4 regions of the Neomoorella humiferrea genome follow, and region 1 is predicted to be linked to each of the others. Evidence: riboswitches for the same ligand, from Rfam matches in the RefSeq annotation. Region 1 holds a riboswitch; each other region holds the start of a gene.

Evidence for each region. A riboswitch is a leader RNA that binds a small molecule or an ion and turns the genes downstream of it on or off. The one in region 1 is predicted to bind cyclic di-GMP.
Region 2: it holds a riboswitch for cyclic di-GMP, as region 1 does, so the genes downstream of both, MHFGQ_RS09585 (methyl-accepting chemotaxis protein) here and MHFGQ_RS01605 (methyl-accepting chemotaxis protein) in region 1, are expected to answer to the same signal.
Region 3: it holds a riboswitch for cyclic di-GMP, as region 1 does, so the genes downstream of both, MHFGQ_RS00215 (copper amine oxidase N-terminal domain-containing protein) here and MHFGQ_RS01605 (methyl-accepting chemotaxis protein) in region 1, are expected to answer to the same signal.
Region 4: it holds a riboswitch for cyclic di-GMP, as region 1 does, so the genes downstream of both, MHFGQ_RS02580 (hypothetical protein) here and MHFGQ_RS01605 (methyl-accepting chemotaxis protein) in region 1, are expected to answer to the same signal.

Annotation. Positions count from the first base shown of each region.
Region 1 covers NZ_CP136419.1:297,930-303,469, forward strand. The annotation lists gene MHFGQ_RS01595 (M1 family aminopeptidase) at 1-911, shown strand, start outside; gene MHFGQ_RS01600 (polysaccharide deacetylase family protein) at 979-1,884, shown strand; cyclic di-GMP riboswitch class I at 1,963-2,050, shown strand; gene MHFGQ_RS01605 (methyl-accepting chemotaxis protein) at 2,267-3,910, shown strand; gene MHFGQ_RS01610 (DUF1540 domain-containing protein) at 3,920-4,081, opposite strand; gene MHFGQ_RS01615 (chemotaxis protein CheW) at 4,209-4,697, shown strand; gene MHFGQ_RS01620 (chemotaxis protein CheA) at 4,694-5,540, shown strand, end outside.
Region 2 covers NZ_CP136419.1:1,839,201-1,844,740, reverse strand. The annotation lists gene thrS (threonine--tRNA ligase) at 1-1,793, shown strand, start outside; gene MHFGQ_RS09590 (hypothetical protein) at 1,866-2,009, opposite strand; cyclic di-GMP riboswitch class I at 2,728-2,814, shown strand; gene MHFGQ_RS09585 (methyl-accepting chemotaxis protein) at 2,988-4,916, shown strand; gene MHFGQ_RS09580 (chemotaxis protein CheW) at 4,947-5,168, shown strand; gene MHFGQ_RS09575 (HD domain-containing protein) at 5,223-5,540, shown strand, end outside.
Region 3 covers NZ_CP136419.1:30,185-35,724, forward strand. The annotation lists gene MHFGQ_RS00195 (ferredoxin oxidoreductase) at 1-827, shown strand, start outside; gene MHFGQ_RS00200 (thiamine pyrophosphate-dependent enzyme) at 827-1,615, shown strand; gene MHFGQ_RS00205 (2-oxoacid:acceptor oxidoreductase family protein) at 1,605-2,198, shown strand; gene MHFGQ_RS00210 (4Fe-4S dicluster domain-containing protein) at 2,213-2,491, shown strand; cyclic di-GMP riboswitch class I at 2,581-2,668, shown strand; gene MHFGQ_RS00215 (copper amine oxidase N-terminal domain-containing protein) at 2,761-3,684, shown strand; gene fmt (methionyl-tRNA formyltransferase) at 3,879-4,799, shown strand; gene MHFGQ_RS00225 (FAD-binding oxidoreductase) at 5,123-5,540, shown strand, end outside.
Region 4 covers NZ_CP136419.1:511,712-517,251, reverse strand. The annotation lists gene clpX (ATP-dependent Clp protease ATP-binding subunit ClpX) at 1-358, opposite strand, end outside; gene clpP (ATP-dependent Clp endopeptidase proteolytic subunit ClpP) at 380-979, opposite strand; gene tig (trigger factor) at 1,007-2,341, opposite strand; tRNA gene MHFGQ_RS02585 (tRNA-Gly) at 2,488-2,562, opposite strand; gene MHFGQ_RS02580 (hypothetical protein) at 2,619-2,825, opposite strand; cyclic di-GMP riboswitch class I at 2,939-3,025, opposite strand; gene MHFGQ_RS02575 (FadR/GntR family transcriptional regulator) at 3,230-3,967, opposite strand; gene garR (2-hydroxy-3-oxopropionate reductase) at 4,099-4,989, opposite strand; gene hyi (hydroxypyruvate isomerase) at 5,252-5,540, opposite strand, start outside.

The DNA.
Region 1 (5,540 bases):
CGGCAGGATGGTATCCTATACTTGCTCCTTATGTCGCGGGCAGTTGGCAGGGGATGGCCTCCGCCTATTTTGGTGAACCTTATTTTGCCGGTTCCGCTTATTATCGCGTCCGCCTGACGGTACCTACCGGTTACCAGGTTTTGGCCTCTGGACGGGAAACGGGAAAATGGGAAGAAAAAGGCCAGGTCATCTGGACCTTTAACAGCGACCAACCCATCCGCGAGTTTGCTTTTACGGCCGCTGCCGGTTGGGATTTTATCACACGTCAGGCGGGTCTGGTGCAGCTGGTGATGGCCGCCAGGGATGAGCCGGCGATGGCGGCCCTCGACGCGGCAGAACGGGCTTTAGATTTTTTCCAGCGCGTCTTCGGAACTTACCCCTACAGTTACCTGCATCTGGCCTTTGTTCCCCTCGATGACCTGGCAGGTATGGAATACCCCGGCTTTATTATTATCAGCAACCGCAAAGGTTTTAATCCCGCCACCGTCGTCCACGAAGTCGCCCATCAGTGGTGGTACAATCTGGTGGGCAACGACAGCGTCCGTTCCGCCTGGATTGACGAAGGCCTTGCCGAGTACAGCACCCTTATGTTTTACCGTAACTTTAACACCGCCCTTTATCAGACCAAACTGGACGAAATCAAACGTCTGGGGGCCCTGACAGGGCAACCCGTTGATTTATCCTTGGAGGAATACGGCGACGAACAGGCATACCGTCGGGCCGTGTATAATCGCGGCGCCCTTTTCTGGCTGGAAATGGAACAGGCCGTCGGCGGGGAAGTACTGCGGCAGGCCCTATCTTATATCCAGCGCTATTATCGTTATGAGATCCTCACTCAGAAGGCCCTGCTCACTATTTTAAAATACTACGGGGCGACGGCCTTTAATTTTCACTCATATCTACGGAACTAACTTGCTGGAAAAACGTCTAATTATGTAGAAGGACGAAAGACTTGCGGGCGGGAAGGCGGTCCGAGAAATGGGACAGGCAGGGAAAATTGTTGAGGAGCGCTGGCTTCGGGCGGAGGGTGTCGGCAGGCATGCCAGGGCGGTTTGGGCCGAGGTATTGCTGCGGCTATGTTACGTGATTACCCTGGCGGCCTTAATGTCAGTCGTCGCTACTATCGCCGGTGCGTCCTGGTACCGGGAAGACGGCGTATTTCCATACGTTTTTATGGAGGCATTGCCGGAAACCTCCCCTCCGGGGTTATCCAATGGACCGGAAGGGTTAAAACCTTATCCTACGGAAACTCATCCTGCAGAACGTGTAGAACCGTCCCGGCCCCTGCGCCAGGTACCAAATGCCGGACGCCGGGTGGCCCTCACCTTTGACGACGGCCCTTTTCCTCGATGGACGGAGCGCTATTTAGCAGTGCTGGCAGCCACCAAAACCCCGGCGACCTTTTTCCTGGTCGGGCGGCAGGCGCAGGCCTTTCCCCAGCTGGTGCAGGCGGTTCTTACCGGGGGGCACGAAGTAGCCAGCCATTCGTGGCGCCACGCCAACTTAAGCAAGGTTCCCTTTAAAGAGGCCCAAGCCGACTTGAGGCAGGCCGCCTTTGTCCTGGAGGAAATAAGCGGCGGGCAGATTAAATATTTTCGCCCTCCCTATGGAGCCTTAAGTGACGATCTGCTTACCGCGGCTACGGAATTAAAATTAAAAACGGTGACCTGGAACATCGACCCCCGCGACTGGTCCAACCCTGGTCCGGACGCCATCGTCAAAAACGTCATGAATAATGTGCGGGACGGGAGCATCATCCTTCTCCACGAAGGTCATCCCGGAACTCTGGCGGCCCTCCCCCTCCTGGTAAAAAGGCTTAGGGAAAAGGGGTACGAGCTGGTGACGGTTTCCGAGTTAATGGCGGCAGGAGGCATGGAAGAATAGCAAAGAAATTCTTAATTGGCATATCTTGCATAATGCCGCCCCCTGGGGTATAATTTAAGGCGAAAATAGAAAAAATTCCCCGAAAAAAGGCAAACCTGTCGAAAGGCAGGGGCGCAAAGCTACAGGGTCTAAAGCCCGGTAAGGGCCAGGACAGCCAGTTGCCGCGGGTGGAACGGGGCTACCCAGGGGGTGGCCTTTATTATTTTAACAACCGGAGGGGAGCTGCAAGTATATGGGCCGATTATTAAGGAAAAAGAAGGAGGAAAAGGGACAGAGAGGCGGCGAAACGCCCGGGGCATTCCCGAGTCTTAAGGCTAAAGGCGGAGGGGGATATTTTAGCCGCGTTCGATTGGGCGCGAAATTGTTGGCCGGATTTTCCCTTGTGATTTTGATATTTGTTGCCGTGGTGGCCTATGTAAACTTCAGCCTGCAGGAAATTGACGCTATTTCTCGGGAAGTCATTCAGACCCACGAAGAAAACATGCTTTTTAATGAGATGAGCAATGCCGTCTGGGATGCTTACCGCCGGGCCACCGATTACATAATCAATGGCTCCGCGACACATATCAATGCTTTTGACGAGGCCATGCAGCGTTTCAACGACGCCCGCGCCGCCCTTGAAGGACGGCAGCTCGACGGGCAAACAGCCGGGTACCTTGCGGCCATGACCCAGGCCGCCAAGAGCTTCAACGATACCTTTAAAAACAGCATCGTCAATACCAGCCAGGCCGACCGCCTGGCAGCCTTGCCCATATTAAGCTTCCAGATGGGGGCCTCCCTGGACAACCTCAATAATATTGGCAACCATTTGGCTAAAGAGATGGGCGATCAAAATAAAACGGCCGAAGAACGGCTGGCCGCAGCCGTCACCGCGGCGCGTTCCGCCCTCATCAGCGGCCTCATTCTGGCCCTTCTATTGGCCCTGGCGGTGGCCTGGCTCATCAGCCGCATGATTTCCAGGGCTCTAGGCAGATTGGCCGCCTACGCTGCGCGCATTGCGGAAGGGGACCTCACCGCCGAACCCCTCAAGATTTTCGCCAATGACGAAGTGGGCAAATTGTCCGCGGCCTTCAACGCCATGGGCGACAACCTGCGCCGGCTCATCGGCCGGGTGCGCACAATGACGGAACAGGTGACTGCGGCCAGCCGGGATTTGGCGCGTATGTCTCAGGAACTGGGAGAGGCCGCCCGCCAGGTGGCGGCCACCACCCAGGAAATGGCCAAAGGTGCCGAAGACCAGGCCCGCCATGTCAGCGAGACAGCGGCGGCGACCGACGCCCAGGTGGCCCGGGTAGAAGAAGTGCACCGCAATGCCGAGGAGATGGCCGCCGCTTCCGAACAGGCAGCGGCGAAGGCCGCCGAAGGCGAACTGGCGGTGAAAGAGGCCACCCGTCAAATGGAGGCCATTACCAGCAGGATGAAAGAGCTGGCTGCAGCCATTGAAGAATTGGGCAGCCGTTCCCGGCAGATAGGCCAGATTGTCGGCGTTATCTCCGGCATCGCCGAGCAGACCAATCTCCTGGCCCTCAACGCTGCCATTGAAGCGGCCAGGGCCGGGGAGCAGGGCCGCGGCTTTGCCGTAGTGGCCGAAGAGGTACGCAAGCTGGCCGAGCAGGCGGCGGGTGCCGCCAAAGAGATCGTCGGCCTGATTGCCGAAATTCAGCGCGAGACAGAGCGCGTCGTGGCCGGCATGGCCGAAGGCACCGCCGACGTTCGCCGGGGGGCGGAAGTGGTAGGCCAGACAGGCACGGCCTTCGCGGCCATTGCCGAAGCCGTCGCCACCCTGGTAGGTAAAATTAAAAACGTGGCGTCCAAGTCCGAAGAAATGTACGCCGGCTCCCGGCAGGTAAAGGGCCGGGTGGAGAGCATAGCCGCCGGTATAGAAGAGATGGCCGCCAGCACCCAGGAGGTTTCCGCTTCCACCGAAGAGCAGACGGCGGCTGTAGACCAGATCAGCCAGGCGGCCCGGCAGCTGGCGACGGCCGCCGGTGAGCTGGAAAGGGCGGTGGCCAGTTTCAAACTTTAAAGGACCGCCTCATGCCCGGGCCTGGAAGGTTTCGCATTCGGTGTCGCGATCGTTTTTGGCGCTGGAGTTATTGGGCGTTCCTTGAACGGCCACGGTTATGCTTTCGGCGCCGCAGGTGCCGTCCTGCCAGTAGATGCAATTGGCTACCCGACATTTAATGCGCGGAGGCATATTTTCCACATCCTTCAAGCGGTCTAATCTATTTTTAGCCTGACCCGGAAAGATAAAAATATACTTTTTTTGCAGGAATTAAACTCTATATGCGGAAATAACCATCATAAAGAGAGGTGAGCTATAAGTGGCAAACGGAACGGCGGCCGAAGTGCAGCTGGTAGTTTTTCAGCTGGCCGGCGAAACATATGGCGTCGACATCAACTACGTCCAGGAAATCATTCGCATGCAGAACATTACTCCGATTCCGCGAACCCCGGCCTTTATAGAAGGGGTAATAAACCTGCGCGGTCGCATCATCCCCGTGATCGACCTTCACAAACGCTTCCATTTGCCCCAGGGCGAGGTCACGAATAACACGAGGATCATGGTGGTAGAGATGGGGCGGGTAACCGTCGGCATGATCGTCGATTCCGTTTCTGAAGTTCTACGCCTGCCGGTGGCCAGCATTGAACCGCCTCCTTCCATGATCAGCGGTATTGATGTGGCCTATTTAAAAGGCGTGGGGAAATGGAATGAACGGTTGATTATCCTTTTAGATCTGGAACGGGTTCTACAGGAAAGCGAACAGCGTCAGCTAGAACAGGGTATGGCGGCCGGAGTGGATGGACAATGAGCGAACTGGATATGTCCCAGTATCTGGGCATTTTCCTTGACGAAGCAGAAGAACAGCTGCAGCAGCTGGATGAAGCTATTGTCAAGCTGGAGCAGTCCCCAGACGACATTGAATTGTTGAATACCATTTTCCGGGCGGCCCACACCCTCAAAGGTTCCTCGGCTTCTATGGGTTTTAACCGCCTGGCCACCCTGACCCATCGTATGGAAAACGTCCTTGACCTACTCCGTCAGGGCAAAATGGCCGTTAACCGGGAAATAATCGACGTTCTGCTGGCCAGTCTGGATAGACTGCGGTTGTTAAAAGACGGCCTGGCCGCCGGCAGTGGCGAATCCGGGGAAATAGACGATGTCGTTGCCCGCCTGGAGAGCGTTTTAGCCCCCCAAAAGGCGGCGGGGGATGCCGCGGAAAAGGGCGGCGGGCACAACTTAACATTAGATGATATAGAGGAAAATGTCATTCGCGCCGCCCAGGTGAAAGGGTTCAATCCTTATGAGATCCAGGTGCGCCTGGAGCAAGGATGCCAGATGAAGGGGGCGCGGGCCTACCTCGTTTTCAACAATCTTAAGGATGTCGGTGAGATAATCAAAAGCATACCCCATACCCAGGATTTAGAAGCCGAACGGTTTGACGACACCTTTACCCTGGTTCTGGTGAGCCGCGAAGACGCCGACACCCTGGCGAACATCGTCAAGTCCATATCGGAAATTCAAGAAGTAGTTGTGCGTCCTATAAGACTTGCCGAAGACATGGAAAAAACGACCCGGAAAGCGCCTGCGGCGGGGGGCGGCGAGGGTCCCATTTCCCAGGCGGAAGGACGGGGAGGAGAGAACCGGATAACCC
Region 2 (5,540 bases), 1.1 Mb from region 1:
CGCGGGTTAACGGCGAAGTGTGGGATTTGACCCGTCCTCTGCCGGAGGAATGCCGCCTCGAGATTTTGACCTTTGCCGATGAAGGTGGGCGTCTGGCTTACCGCCACACCGCGGCCCACGTATTAGCCCAGGCAGTGAAACATTTGTTTCCCGGCACCAGGTTGGGTATCGGCCCGGCCATCACCGACGGGTTTTATTATGATTTCGACAGCGAGCATAAATTCACGCCAGATGATTTAAACGCCATTGAGGCCGAGATGGCCAAGATTATTAAGGAGGATCTCCCTCTGGAAAGGCAGGAGATCAGCCGGGAGGAAGCGTTGGAACTCTTCCGCCGCCTCAACGAACCCTATAAAATCGAGCTCATTAACGACCTGCCGGAAGGGGTGCCCATTAGCACTTATCGCCAGGGCGACTTTATCGATCTCTGCGCCGGGCCCCATCTTCCCAGTACCGGCTATCTCAAGGCCGTTAAACTCACCAGTCTGGCCGGGGCCTACTGGCGGGGCAACGAGGCCAATCCTATGCTGCAGCGGATTTACGGCACCGCCTTCCCCAAAGCTAAAGACCTGGAAGAATACCTCCATCGTCTGGAAGAGGCTAAAAAGCGGGATCACCGGCGGTTGGGGGCTATGCTTGGCCTTTTCAGCCTCCAGGAAGAAGGGCCGGGTTTTCCCTTTTTCCATCCCAAGGGCATGATTATTCGCAACGAGCTGGAACAGTTCTGGCGGGAAGAGCACCGCAAAGCCGGCTACCTGGAGATCCGCACGCCCATAATCTTGAACCGTTCCCTGTGGGAGCAGTCGGGCCACTGGGATCACTACCGAGAAAATATGTATTTCACCAAGATAGACGAGGCCGATTACGCCATCAAACCCATGAACTGCCCGGGAGCCATTCTGGTCTATAAATCAGAGCAGCACAGCTATCGCGACCTGCCTTTGCGCCTGGCCGAGCTGGGGCTGGTGCACCGTCATGAAAAATCCGGCGTCCTCCACGGCCTCATGCGAGTACGGGCTTTTACCCAGGACGACGCCCACATCTTTATGCTGCCCCACCAGATAACGGCAGAGATCCAGGGCGTCATCGACCTGGTGGATCGTTTCTACAGCCTCTTTGGCTTTAAGTATCACGTCGAGCTCTCCACCCGGCCGGACAATGCCATGGGTTCGGATGAGATCTGGGAAACGGCTACCTCGGCTTTGCGCCAGGCCCTGGAGGCAAGGGGCATGGCCTATGTGGTCAATGAAGGAGACGGAGCCTTCTACGGCCCCAAAATCGATTTCCACCTGGAGGATTCCCTGGGCCGGACCTGGCAGTGCGGCACCATCCAGCTAGATTTCCTCATGCCGGAAAAATTCGACCTTCATTATATCGGCGAAGACGGCCAGAAACACCGGCCGGTAATGATTCACCGGGTCGTATTCGGCAGTATAGAGCGGTTCATCGGCATTTTAATCGAGCATTACGGCGGAGCCTTTCCCGTGTGGCTGGCTCCGGTACAGGTGCGGGTGCTGCCCATCACCGACCGTCATAATGAATATGCCTATAAGGTGAAAGAAGAACTGGTGCGGGCTGGCATCCGGGCCGACGTCAACGACCGCAACGACAAAATCGGCTACAAGATCCGCACCGCGCAGCTGGAACAAATCCCTTACATGCTGGTGGTGGGGGATAAGGAAGCAGCCGAAGGTACCGTATCTGTCCGGGAACGCCGCGCCGGGGATACGGGCAGTGTGCCGCTGCGTACCTTTATTGACAGGGTAACAGGGGAGATTCAAAGACGAGAATAAAACTTTCGCTAAAACAAGCCCACCTGGCAAGGAAGCCGGGCGGGCTTCTATGTAGGGCGGCTTAAATAAGTTTCACTTTGAATGCAACGACTGCTTCATGGATTTTATGAAATGCACCAGGGCCTTTATGGTCGACGGCTGTATTTCTGCTAATTCATTTATCAGCTCGCCGATCTCCGGGCGCAGATTGACAATAGTTGCCGCTTTGTTGCCCATATCTTCCATAAGAAGGTTAAGCTCGGCCTCATCCATAAGAAAAGAAGATAAGCAACGTGGAGTCGGAACGTTTTACCTGCCATAATTAACTTTGCGTTGTTGTAGTTTTTTGGGAGGATTTTGGAAAAAAAACGCGAATATATAATTACACCTAAGGAATTTGGAAGGAGATTGTTAAAATGGCAAAATATAGAAATGGGGGGGGGGGGGGTATATAATTCCCAAACCTCCCTATTATTGGAAACAAATCCTCTCTCCATCCTCTTTCTATTTTACCTTCTTTCCCTCTGTCTCGCCCGCGGTAAAATCATTCTTTTTTTTCCATAATTCCCCTAAATCAACATTAAACTCACTTTCCCTGCGTATCTTATGCTCAAGGGCAAACCATGTCGAAAGACATTGGCGCAGAGCCTTAAGCCCCTTTCATGGGTTTTATCGCCAGGCTGCAGCAGGTTTTTTGCCGGCCAGCCTTCAAAGTTACGAAGAATTAACAGCCCAGATTAAGGAGGGCAAAGTGTTGGCACTCACCTAGCTGCCTTTACAGGAAGAAGCTGGCGATAGTGGATCTTTTGAAGAAAAATAGCAGATTGCTTTCCCGATAAGCGATAACGCCAAATGTTTAAAGGGCGGTTAAATTGGAACTACCCTGAAGACTTATAATTGGCAAAAACTAACTACACCCGATCACCCCTGATACTAAGCAAATTGTTAAATAAGTCAACGTTAAGGGCAAACCCGTTAAAAGACGGGGTCGCAAAGCCATGGGCCTAAGGCTTGTATAAGCTATGGTTGCCAGGTTGCCGGTGGACCTTCGAGGAGATAAAGTGAATTGTATAGGCTCGTAGAGGGAACAGGTAACCTGTTCCCTTTATTTTTTGCTAGACGAAAATTATTTCCTCTAGTCACTATCGTATCCAAACAATGTTTGGTTAAAATGGTTAAACAAATACCGAAAACATTAAGGAGAAGTTTGTAATCATGGCAATTAATGCCTCTAAAACATTGGAGCCTTTACCTTCTGCCAACCGAGGAATATACGGCGAGACTCGCAAGGGTGAACCGGACAAAGAAAGCGATAAGAAAGAAATGGAGGCACGGACTTTTGCAAAGCTGCAACAGATTGCCGAGCGGATAGCCAGCGCGGCGGAAAAACTTTCTGCCGGCGTGGAGGAAGCCTCCAGCGCGGTAGAAGAACTACGAACTGCCATGGAACAAATAGCCAGCGGAGCCCAGAAAGCGAGCGGCGCTACCCAACAGTCCTTGTCCGCTATCCAAGCTATCGGCGAAGCTGCCAAGCTTTCGGTGCAGCAAGCGCGGGAATCCTTGAACCGGTGTGAAGCCATAAAGAATCTGGTGAGCCGCATGATTGACGATATTGAGGTTTTGATCCAAGGGGTAGACGCCAGCGCAGCCAGGAACGAGGAGTCGGCCAGGGTCGTAGCAAAACTGGAAGAAGAGGCGTCCAAGATTGACGAGATCGTCCGGACCGTAGTAAGGATAGCCGACCAGACAAACCTTCTAGCCCTGAACGCTGCAATTGAGGCGGCGCGGGCTGGGGAGCACGGCCGCGGGTTTGCTGTAGTGGCGGACGAAGTAAGAACCTTGGCAGAGACTTCCGAGAAAGCGGCCAGCGACATACGGAAGATAGTAGACAGTGTGCAGGAAGACGTGCGCACGGTGGCTGAAGCCATCAACAAGGCAGCTGAGGTAGCCAGGGGCGAGGCGGAAAAAGGTAAGACTATCACGGAAGAGCTTAAGAAGATTACTACTTCTGTAGCCAAAGTAGTGGAAGGAGCTGCTAGGATTGAGCAGCTGGTCACGGAAGTAGAAAAAGCGGTAGCCGAGTTCCAGAAAGGTAGCGAACAGATAGCTGCGACTGCTGAGGAGCAGGCCAGCGCCACTGAGCAGGCCTTGCAGGGGGTTGAGCAACAGGCCCGGGCACTAGAGGAGATAAGCAATAACAGTAATAATTTAGCCGATCTGGCTGATGAACTCAAGCACTCGACTGATGTGGTCAAATCGGCCGAGGGCCTGGCGGCAGCGGCGGAGGAACTATCCTCGGCCATTGAGGAGGCCAGCCGTTCGGCAGAAGAGATTAACGCCGCCCTAAATCAAATAGCGAAATCGGCAGAGCAACAGGCATCGGCTTCTGAGGAATTCTCCGCCGCCATCAAGCAGATCGAAAAATCGATGGGAGTAATTGCGAAGGAGGCCGATGAGTCTAAATCTGCAGTACAGGAACTTAGTGACTTGCTGGCTGAGAACAAAGTCAGGGTAAATGAGTTGATTAAAGGGATCAAGCAGGCGGCAGCCACCAACCTTGAGAACGTACACAAGGTTAACCAGCTAGAGTGGAACGCCCGCATGATCGATAAGATAGTAGACACCATAGAGAGCGTAAGCATCCAGACCAACATGCTGGCGGTAAGCGGCGTTATAGAGTCAGCCCGGGCCGGCGAGTACGGTAAGGGGTTCGCGGTAGTAGCTTCAGACATCCGGAACCTTGCCCAGGAGAGTGCCCGCAACGCCGAGCAGATCAAGGAAATGGTAAAGGGCATTCAAGAGCAAGTGATGAACGTACAGTGGGACATTACTACTATTGGGGATGTAATTCAAAAGGAAGCGGAAAAAGCCCAAAAAACAACGGCCGACCTTGACCTTATTGAAACCGATATGCGGGTGGTCGTTGAGGGGGTGGAAATGGTTAAAAAGCAGGCAGATGAAAGCCTCCTAAGGGTAGAAAAGGCAGCCAGAGGAGTAGAGCAGATAAGTACGGCTGCCCAGGAAGCCAGTAAAGCGGCAGAAGAAGCAGCCGCCGCCAGCCGCCAGCAAGCAGAAGGCATGAAAGAGCTTGCCCAGGCTATCGAGGAAATTGCAGCTCTGGCGGACGAGCTCCAGCAGGGCTAAAGAAATCGGAGTGAACGAGGAGGAAGGTATATGGCAATAGCCGGGGCAACGGTTGCAAGCCTTGACCAGTACGTGGTCTTTCGTCTGGGACAGAAAAGCTACGGCATAGCGATAGAGTACCTCCAGGAGATCATTCGTGTTCCATACGTGGTGAAGGTGCCCCTGACGCCCCCGTACATGCGGGGGCTCGCCAACCTCAGGGGCAACATTCTTCCGAGTATTAAGCGGCTGAATTTAAAGCGGGGAGCTTAAGGTAAGCCCCTTAATAGTTTACTCGACGTTTTCAAGGAGGAATTATAGAGGAACATGCTTACTTCGGATTCCCGTGAAATACCATCTATTGCGGAAGGTGCCAGCATCGCAGAAGCCATAAAAAAGATGCTTGAAAATGATAGTTTTGTATTGCAGGTAATCAATAATGCGGAAGAACCTGTAGGGTGGCTGCACGGTCTGGACATTCTGCGAACCTTTGTGAAGGAACCCGGCATGAATAGGATAATGGAAAGTGGCATAAGGGTATTCATAAAACCTATTGCCGAGGACGACTACCTGGAAGAAGAAGCAGGGCTTTCAGCTATATGTTTATGGGCGGAAAAGAGGGAGCACAACCCACCTTATTTCCTC
Region 3 (5,540 bases), 270 kb from region 1:
GCAACGTCCTCATGCAGGAGGCCATGGCCATGGCCGAAATGATGCGCCTGCCCACGGTGGTGGTGGTGACCCAGCGCGGCGGGCCGTCCACGGCCACGGTAATCTACTCCCAGCAGGAACTAAACCTCACCTGCTTCGGCGGCAACGGCGAGGGCTTGCGCATCGTTTATTCCCCTTCTTCCCATGACGAGCTGTTTTTGTATACAATTAAAGCCTTTAACAGCGCCTGGAAATATCGTTTTCCCACCTTTGTCCTGGGGGACGGATATCAATCAAAAATGCGGGAGCCGGTAACCATTTTTGATCCCGAAACCCGGGGCATTACTATGGAACCGTGCCGCCCCATGGTTGGTCTGCCGGGCCTGCCGGGAGAAGAACGCGAACCGGCCCACCTGCGCAATACCTACAACCTGGAAGAAGAGCTTTACGAAGTATTGATGAAAGCCATAAAGGCCTACGATTCTGTGGCGCCCCAGGTGATGGAGTGGGACGTATATGCCGTCGATGACGCCGAACTGCTGATTATCGCCCACGGGGTCGTTTCCCGGGCCGCCCGGGCGGCCGTTGCCGTCTTGCGGGAAAGGGGTTACAAAGCTGGCTATTTCCGCCCCATCACCTTACGGCCCTTTCCGGCGGAACCTTTAAGGCCCCTGGCCGGCCGGGCCCGCCATATCCTGGTGGTAGAATCGGCCTACGGCCAGCTGAAAAGACAGGTCCAGGCCGGGCTTTACGGTATATCTACGCCGGTCACCGGGTACCTGCGCCCGGGAATGGGAATAACACTGGAAGAAATAGTGGAATTTGTCCATGAAAAGGAGCTGATCTAATGGCCATCGCCGTCCAACCGCAAATGCCCCGGGTCTGGCGGCTGGAAACCAAGCCCCACAAATTTTGTCCCGGTTGCGGCCACGGCATTGTCCTCAAGGCCCTGGGCGAAGCCATCGACGCCCTTGGTATCCAGGAACGCACTATTTTCGGGTGCGACATCGGCTGTTCTCTCCTTTCTTGGGACTTTTTCAACCTGGACACCGTCCAGACCCACCACGGCCGCACTACGCCGGTACTGGTGGGCATCAAACGGGCGCGGCCGGAATTAGTAGTTGTTTCCTACATGGGCGACGGCGGCGCCTACGCCATCGGCGCCCAGCACCTGGTCAGCAGCGCCGCCCGCAACGACCTGGTGACCATTATCGTGGTCAACAACACCGTTTACGCCATGACTGGCGGCCAGATGGCCCCGACTACCCTGCCGGGCCAGAAGACGGAAACAACCCCCTACGGCCGCGACGCCGGCCTCACCGGACGGCCCATCCTGGGACCGGAACTGGTGGCGGCCATCGCCCCGCCGGGGGCCTACGTAGCCCGGGGGAGCATCGCCAATATCGTCCAGTTAAAAAACTTTATCCAGAAGGGCCTGCAGAACCAGGTGGAAGGCCGAGGCATCGCCTTTATCGAGGCCCTGTCGTCCTGTCCTACCAACTGGCACACCAATGCCGCAGCTACCTGGCGTTTTGTGGAAGAAGAAATGACGGCTTATTTTCCTATCGGGGAATTCAGGACGCCGGACGAAAAACCGTCCGGACGCTTGCGGGAGGTGCCTCCCCGTGGACTTTAATCTTAAAATCGCCCTAGCCGGGGAAGGCGGGCAGGGGGTGCAGGCGGCGGCCGAGATCATCACCGAAGCGTCCTATCGGGCCGGCTTCCAGGCCCTGTATATCCCCAATTTCGGCGTGGAGCAGCGGGGCGGCGTTTCGGTGGCCTTTGTCCAGATAAGCAGGGAGCCGGTGAGTGCGCCTAAATTTACTACCGGCGATATAGTGGTAGCTTTGAGCACCCGGGCCGTGGAACGGGTACGGCAGTATGTAGGCGAGAAGACTTTACTGGTTTATGAGGGCGGTCTGGAAGACGACGTGCGGCGGGTTTACGGGGAAAAACAGAGGCGTCTGGCCGTCCCGGCCCTATTCATAGCCCAGGAGGAAATGCATCCCCGTGTCTTTAACGTTATCATCCTGGGAGTGCTGGTAGGCATCACGGGTTTTTTGAAAGTAGAAGATGTACAACAGGCCCTGGAACGCCAGTTGGGCCACAAGTTTGCCCAGGACCCGAATCTTAGGGAGCTAAACTACCGCGCCCTGGCGCGAGGCTACGATATTGGCAGGCAGAAGCAAGGAGTTAGCAGTAAACGTACGAATGTTTAAAGGGGCGAAGGATTTTGAGCTCAGTTTTTAAGGCCATTACCACAGAAAACGGTAAAGGGATATTTCACCTGTTTCCAGCCCTGTGCAAGGGCTGCGGCCTCTGTATCGAGAAGTGCCCAGTAGATACTATCGGCTGGGCTAAACAACTGGGGGCCTTCGGCACCCCGGTGGTAGAGCCCGGTCACGGCAAACCCTGCATAGCCTGTAAAAAGTGCCAGCTCGTTTGCCCCGATGCCGCTATCTGGATCGAAAGGCGCGACGGCAGGGGGCGGGATACTCCAGGTCAATCGTGAAATGCCGGCTAACCTGCGGCGAAAGCCGTCATCCTGCGGGGGTCACGACGGTCAAGAAATAATTAAAAGTGACGATTAATATTAATGAAAACCGCAAAAGGCGAACCTGACCGAAAGGCAGGGGCGCAAAGCCACGGGCCTAAAACCTTAACAGGTCATGGCAGCCGGGTTGCCGGGTAAATCATACGTAATTGGCTAACGATTATGGGCAACTCCGGTTAATGCGGGTTGTCTAATTTTTTTAGGAGTTTTCGAAGGAGGTAAGTTGAATGAAGTACAAAAAACTAATTGGTGTGGTGGCCATGGCCGGCCTATTCTTATATGCCGGTATAGCTTACGCTTATCCGGGCAAGGGTAACAGTAGTCATAAAGCTAGCCATTATGGGGCGGCCGCCGCAGGGAAGACTGATTATCGGTCTTATGTTAACGCCGGGGTTGAAAGGGAAGATAGCAATTTAAAAGACGATAGCAAATTAGAAACTGAAGTGAACCAGCAAGAAAGAGAGATGCAAGAAGAGTCCGGGATTACAAGTAGTAAGGGGCTAAAAGATCAAAATAGGAAAAGGGAACAGATAACAGAAGAAGTCCAAAATGAAGGTTTGGAAAAATTCCGAGGCCGGATTCGGGTAAAAAATAAAGAGATAAAATTTGATGTACCGCCAGTAATTAAATCCGGCCGCACTCTGATCCCTGTCAGGGCGGTTACGGAAGGCCTGGGTGCAACTGTTAACTGGGATGAGGCAACCAATACCGTAACCATAACCAAAAATGGGGTTACCGTAGTACTTATCCTTGGCAGCACGGAAGTAACGGTTAATGGAACAAAAATGAATTTAGATGTTCCGGCTCTATTAATTAGCAACCGTACTTTTGTGCCCTTGAGGTTCTTAAGTGAAGTATTTAAAGAAAAAGTAAATTATAATGACGCCACTGGCGACATCGATGTTGGCGACAATAATGATAGCGACATAGAAACTGGCGATATTGATGTTGAAGAAGGTACAGGAGAGACGACGGAATCACCGACATCAACGGCTCCGGAAACATCATCGAGTACCAATTCGACTACAACAGAAGTATCGACCTCTACGGAAACAGTACCCACCGCTGACAATACAAATAGTACTGGTACGACAACTCTTCCTTCCAATCCAGCGCCAGTTCCAACGACCTCCTCAATACCTGCCGCTTAAAGCGGCAATAAAACCCCTGCCTTATTAGGTGAGGGGTTTTATTGTGCAATAACTGGAGGTAAAGCATGGGGCGGCCGGACGGCGGCCCCATAAAATCATTGACAGGTTCAATGTGTTAAGGATATATTAAAATTGGAGAAAGAGAAACCCCTGGCTACCCTGCAGGGGTAAAGGAAAAGGGAGGGGAAAATTTTTTGCGTATCGTTTTTATCGGTCAGGCTCCTTTTGGCAAAGACTGCCTTAAGGCCCTCCTTGATCAGGGGGAAGAAGTAGTCGGCGTCCTTACCGTACCGGACCGGCCGGGGCAAAAAGGGCCTAACCCGGTTAAAGAGCTGGCCCTGGAGCGCGGCCTGCCCCTCTTGCAGCCGGCACGTTTGAAGGAGCCGGAAGCCCTGAAATGGGTTGAAAACCTAAGACCTGATTTGCTGGTACTGGCCTTTGTAACCGATATCGTCCCCAAGGCCATGATCGATCTGGCCACCCACGGCGGCATTAATTATCATCCTTCACTGCTGCCCAAATACCGTGGCGGCAGCGCCATGAACTGGGCCATTATCAACGGTGAAACGGAAACGGGCGTCACCATCCACCAAATAGATGCCGGCATCGATACCGGACCGATAATCCTGCAGCGAAAAGTGGCCATCGATCCCGATGATACGGTGAAATCCCTATATTTTGAAAAACTTTATCCCTTAGGCGTGCAAATGGTGGCCGAAGCCGTCCGCTTGATCCGGGAAGGGAAGGCAAACCCTGTACCCCAGGATGAAAGCCTGGCTTCCTATCAACCGGTGATAAAAGAGGCGGATGTAAGGATTGATTGGCGGCAAAGCACGCAGAAGATTTACAATTTAATCCGCGGTTCCAACCCCAGCCCGGGGGCCTGGACGACCTTCCGGGGAGAAAAGTTGAAAATATGGGAGGCCTCTCCCATTAGCGGGTGTGGTGCACCGGGCAGGATAATTGATGTAATACCTGAAGAAGGGTTCGCCGTAGCAACTGGAGATGGAGCCCTCCTGGTGCGGCGGGTGCAGTATGGCGGCAATATGGAAAAAATACCGGCCGGAGGCTTTGTGACCGAAGCCGAAGTCGTAAAGGGGGAAGAACTGCTGTAATTTTTCCTGTCTGCTGGTTAGACCATAAGACAGGAAGCTAGTTTACGAAAAATGGTGAAAGACCTTCAGACCGGTTTTTTTTCGTCGGCCTGAAGGGTTTTATAAGCCAGAGAATTCTTGACACCTGTTCAAAGCTACTGATAGATTTAAATAAATGAATATTAACTCTTTGTGATATTATTAACAAAATAGACTGGGGGCGGTAAAAGAGAAGCTAAAAACTTTATTATCTTACCCTGGGTCCACCGTTTTAAGCGGTGTTAGCTATAAAATTATGGCCTTGGTCAAGATTTTTAAAAAGGGGAAGGGAGAGGGGTTAATTAATGATCGATCAATCAACCCTGAACGAATTGGTAAGAATTGTCGGGAAAGATAATGTGTTGACCTCCAAAGTGTCATTAAATACCTACATGTATGACGCCTCCCTGGTTTACGGGTCGCCGGAAGTAGTAGTCTATGTTCAGAATGCCCAGCAGATCGCGGCCATTCTGAAGCTGGCCAGCAGCAAAAAAATTCCCGTGACTCCCCGCGGCGGGGGTACTTGCTTGAGCGGCGGCGCCGTGCCCCAGCGTGGAGGCATAGTTATCGTCATGACCAGGATGAACCGTATCCTGGAAATCGATCCGGAAAATCGCGTGGCGGTTGTAGAACCGGGCGTGACCAATATGGAGTTGCAGAAGGCCGTCGCCCCTTACGGCCTGGTTTACATGCCCGATCCTGCCAGCCAGAAGGTGTCGACCA
Region 4 (5,540 bases), 210 kb from region 1:
TGCCGGTGGGGCCAAGCATGATGATGTTGCTCTTCTGGAGCTCAACGTCATCCATCCTGGCACCGAGGTTGATGCGCTTATAGTGGTTGTATACTGCCACGGACAGGGCCTTTTTGGCCTTATCCTGGCCGATGACATATTGATCGAGGATTTCCCTGATCTCTTTGGGTTTAGGCAGCTCACCCATCTCCAGGTTGAGATCCTCGTTCAGTTCTTCCTCGATTATCTCGTTACACAGTTCTATACACTCGTCGCAGATATAGACGCCGGGGCCGGCGACCAGTTTTTTAACCTGGTCCTGAAGTTTCCCGCAGAAGGAACACTTCAGCTGGCCCTTATCGTCGGTATATTTATACATGTTTAGTTCACCTCGCCGTCCCTATTTACGGGGCAACTCGCGCTTGGTGATCACCTCGTCGATTAAACCGTACTCTTTGGCTTCCAGGGGCGTCATAAAATGATCGCGGTCGGTGTCCCTGGCAATCTGTTCCACGGGTTTACCGGTAATGTCGCTCAAAATACGGTTTAAAGTATCCCGGATGGCCAGGATACGCTTGGCGTGGATCTCGATATCTACGGCCTGGCCCTGGGTGCCGCCCATGGGCTGGTGAATCATGATCTCGCTGTGGGGCAGGGCGAAACGTTTGCCCTTGGCGCCGGCCGCTAAAAGAAAGGCACCCATGCTGGCCGCCAGGCCGACGCAAATGGTAGATACATCGGGCCGGATATACTGCATGGTGTCAAAGATGGCCATCCCTGCAGAAATGGAGCCACCGGGGCTGTTGATATATAGGTGGATATCTTTATCGGGATCCTCCGCTTCCAGGAAAAGCATCTGGGCAATCACCAGGTTGGCCACATGATCATCTATGGCGCTGCCCAAAAAAATGATACGGTCTTTTAGCAAGCGGGAGTAAATATCGTAGGCCCGCTCGCCCCTGTTCGTCTGCTCAACGACAACCGGTACCAGGATAGACACTCCTTATCCCACCTCCATAGGAAAATGTTACTCCCCTGCAGCAGCAGTTTCTCCCTTCTCCTCTACTCCGCCTTCCCGGGGCGGAACGGCCACGCTGTTTTCCACCAGAAAATCAATGGTCTTTTTGATCATTATATCGTATTTCAGGAAAGACAAGTCGCCCAAATTTTTCCGGACTTCTTCGGGATCCTGCCGGAAGGCGCGTGCCATTTTGTCGATTTCCGCCACCACCTCTTCTTCAGTGGCCTCAATATTTTCCGCTTTTGCTATGGCCTCCAAAACCAGCTCCGTCTTTACTTCCCGTTCCGCTCCGGGCCGGAATTCTTTATCTAGATCTTCCATATTCTTCCCGTTTTCTTTTAAGAACTCATCTAGAGTTATTTTTCTGATCTGTAAGTTGCGCTCCAGTTCGCGGATGCGAGCAGCGATGCGTCGTCTGACCATAACCTCCGGGAGATCTACTGTTGCCGCATCTACGACCTTGGCCACCACCGCCTGCCTGACGGCGGCATCGATTTCCTGGCGCCGTCTTTCCTCCAACCGACGGCGGATATCCTGGCGCAGTTCGTCTAAGGTTTCGCACTCGCTCACGTCTTTGGCGAACTCATCGTCTAAGGGCGCCAGCTCTTTTCGCTTAATTCCCCGTACGGTAACCTGAAAGACGGCTTCCTTGCCTGCCAGATCCTTTTGATGGTAGTCGGACGGAAAGGTAATGTTTATGGTACGTTCTTCATTCACCCTGGCACCTACTAGCTGTTCTTCAAAGCCGGGGACCAGTGTGCCCGAGCCTAATTCGAGGGTAAAATTGCTGCCCTCCAGGCCGGGATGGGGTTCTCCATCTACCGTACCTTTAAAATCGATAACGACGATGTCACCTACCGCTGCGGGTTCGTCTTCGATGTTTTTCAGGGTGGCATACCGTTCCTGCATGCTTTTAAGGTAGGCGTCGACGTCTTCTTCGCCGACCCGAACCTCGGGTTTTTCTACTTCAACCCCCTTATAGGGTCCCAGCTGGACTTCAGGTTTTACCTCGACCTTTGCCTTAAAGATTAAAGGCTCGCCCTCTTCTACCTTGACTATTTCTACTTCCGGCCGGTCGATGGGTTCCAGGCTGTGTTCGGCCAGGGCTTCTTCATAAGCCGGCGGCACGACAATTTCCACCGCTTCGTCATAGATGGGCTCTTTGCCTATATAACGCTCGAGGATAAAACGCGGCGCCTTTCCTTTACGGAACCCCGGTATGTTTACCCGCTTTACCAGGCGGCGATAGGCTTGATCTATGGCCTTTTGTACCCTGGGGGCTTCCACTTCTACTTCCAGAAGTACCTGATTTTTATCCAGCTTCTCGACGGTTGCCTTCATTACTTAACTGCTCCTCCCTGATCCCTACTACGTTTAGCATATTTCGCCGTTGCCATTACCTTTTCCTGCCGCATCCTTAAAAAGCAGCATTTAGAATAACACCTCGGACAGGTTAATACCCGTGCCGAGGCCCTCAGCGAAAAATATGGAGCGGAAGACGGGATTTGAACCCGCGACCCTCGCCTTGGCAAGGCGATGCTCTACCACTGAGCTACTTCCGCCCGTAATAAGGTACTCCCTTTCCGTAGCGTTATCTTAGCAGATAGCACCGGTCCTGTCAAGCTTTCTGCCGCCAATTTTTGTAGTTATGCATTATTGTATCATCAACCTTTTGTAAAAGATTATGGACGAGGATTTCCACCTGACCCTCAATCATCCGCAAAAGAAAGCGTTTATACGGCGCTGACACACTTTTACGAGACAGGTAATCGTCCAAAAGGGCTTCCAATACTTCCAGGTTTATAAGCCTTTCCCTGCATGACATCCGGTAATCCCCTTCCTGTGAGCGGGCCCCAATGCTACTAAAAAATTAAGGGCGGCGCGAAAACTTAAGGCCGCCCTGAAACTCAATGCTTAATAAAAAATCAGCATCAAGGTACCGGCAGCCTGGCGATCATAGCTTAAAAAGCCTTAGACCCATGGCTTTGCGTCCCCCCCTTTCGGTGGGGTTTGCCTTTAGCGGTAACATTTTACTTTTTATTACGCTATTCGACATCAATACCTTTTTTCCTGCAAAATAAAAAAACAACCCGGCTAATTCCGGGTGTGGTAGGAAATTTATATTTAAAAAGGAGGTCAGAGGGCTTTGCTCACCTGTATATTAACATGCAGGAGTTATAATTGTATTAACGTCACTTTAAAAATACATTAAAATATATGCCCGGCAATCTAGCTTTTATCTAATTTTTCGCCCTTTGCCATGCTCTCCAGGAGCTTGGCCCGGCCGGCCACGTTGTTAAGATGCTCCAGCATGGCATTGCGCGCCTCCCGCGGTTTTTTATTGCGGATGTTTTCTATGATTTTCCGGTGTTCCGTAACCACGAGTTCGCGATGCCACGGAAAAGTTTTACCATAGCGTAAACTCAAATGGAAATACTGCCTGATAATGTGCTCGATGGTGCTGGCGGTTTGAATAAAGATGGGGTTTTTGGTAGCCAGGGCTATAGTGTTGTGGAACTGATAGTCGGGTTCGATGGTGATTTCTCCCCGTGTTATCTCTTCTTCCAGTCTTCTTTCCGCCGCCTCAATGGCCTCAAGATCTGCCTCGTCACGCCTCTCGGCCGCCAGGGCAGCGGCTTCAGCTTCCAGGGCCCGGCGAAACTCCACCCAGGAAAGGAGCTGTTCGTACTCCACTTCATTTATCTGGGCGAGAACGTCCTCGGCCTCCAGGGGAAAACGCTTGATGTAAATCCCGTTGCCGTGCCTGATCTCCAGGATACCGCTCGAAGAGAGGACGGAAAGCCCCTCCCTTAATGTAGGGGTGCCCACGCCGAACATTTCACTCAGCTCTTGTACGGGCGGCAGGCGATCGCCAACCTTATATTCGCCTGATTTTATAAGCTGAAGAATACGCTCCACCACTTCTTCATACATTTTCTTTTTCCTGATGACTAGCCTTTCTTTCATAAACATCACGCACCTGTACCTGACTGTAAATAAATTCCCATAGCTGCCGCCCAATCGTTTTTATCTCTTTTAAAGCGAGGTCCAGGCCTTCATAAATCCGGCCCGGACCTCGCACGGCGACTTGATTTTCCCTATTTCTTTCTGACCTCCACCTGGGCCAGCTTTTCGTAGAAACGAATGATGGCCCCGTGGTCGGCATCCCCCAGCCCGTCAACCTTTAAGGCCTGGAGTATTTCCATAACAACAGCCGTCAAGGGCAGGGGCACGCCCGCCTCATGGCCGGCCGACAGGGCATTGGCCAGGTCTTTAATGTGTAAATTGATGCGGAAACCGGGTTTGAACTGACCGGCCAGCACCAGGGGCGCTTTGGCATCCAACACCGTGCTCCCGGCCAGACCGCCGCGGATGGCCTGGTACACCAGCTCCGGGTCGACTCCGGCTTTGGTGGCCAAAACCAGGGCCTCGGACATGGCAGCGATGTTCAGGGCGACAATAATCTGGTTGGCCAGCTTGGTAACATTGCCGGCGCCAATTTCACCCGTGCGGACCACGGAAGAACCCATGGCCTTTAAAATATCGTAGCATTCATCAAAGTCTTCCTGCCTGCCACCCACCATTATCGAGAGGGTGCCGTCGATGGCCTTGGGTTCGCCGCCGCTTACAGGCGCATCAAGCATACGCACGCCCTTTTCGGCCAGCTTTCCGGCTATTTCCCGGCTGACCATAGGATCGATGGAACTCATATCGATTAAGATAGAACCGGGGCGGGCCCCTTCAATAAGACCGTTGGGTCCTAATACGGCCTCCTTTACATGGGGGGAATTGGGGAGCATGGTGATGAATTTATCGCATCTTTCGCCCACTTCACGACAGGAAGAGGCAGGTTCCGCGCCGGCGGCAACCACATCGTCTACCGCCTGCTTGTTGATATCATAGACCACCAGCTCATAGCCGGCCTTTAAAAGATTCTTGCTCATGGGTTTACCCATGATACCCAAGCCGATAAAACCGATTTTGCCCATCTTTTTGGCCCCTTTCTTTAAGTTTTCTATCCTGGAAAATTACTTCTCTCCAGGCTGGCTTTGTTTTTGCTTCGGCATCCTTGCCTTTAGAATTCGGCCTTGGACATTTTGTCCTCGATGCCCGCCCTCGCTCCTCGGCTTTGCCAAGGCTGTTTAATCGCTCAGACCAAGTCGCTCGCTCTAAACAAATGCCAGCCCGTTATTTTTCTTCTGATGGTGCCGCTATAAGTTGGTATAAATTTCGCACCTTAATAACTTTCATTTAACCCAGGGTGTAACCGTACTCCGTCACCCAGGATAATGATTTAAGGGTATCGGGAAGCGGGATGTACTCCAGGGATACATATCCCTTGTATCCAACGTTATCCAGTTCGCGGAAAAGGAAAGGATAATTTATTTCACCGGTTCCGGGTTGATGCCTACCGGGGTTGTCGGCTATCTGAATGTGGCCGATCTTTGCCAGGTGTTCGCGCAAGATGACCGTCAGGTTTCCTTCCACCTTCTGGGCATGGTAAATATCGTACTGTAAAAATACGTTGGCGCGACCGACC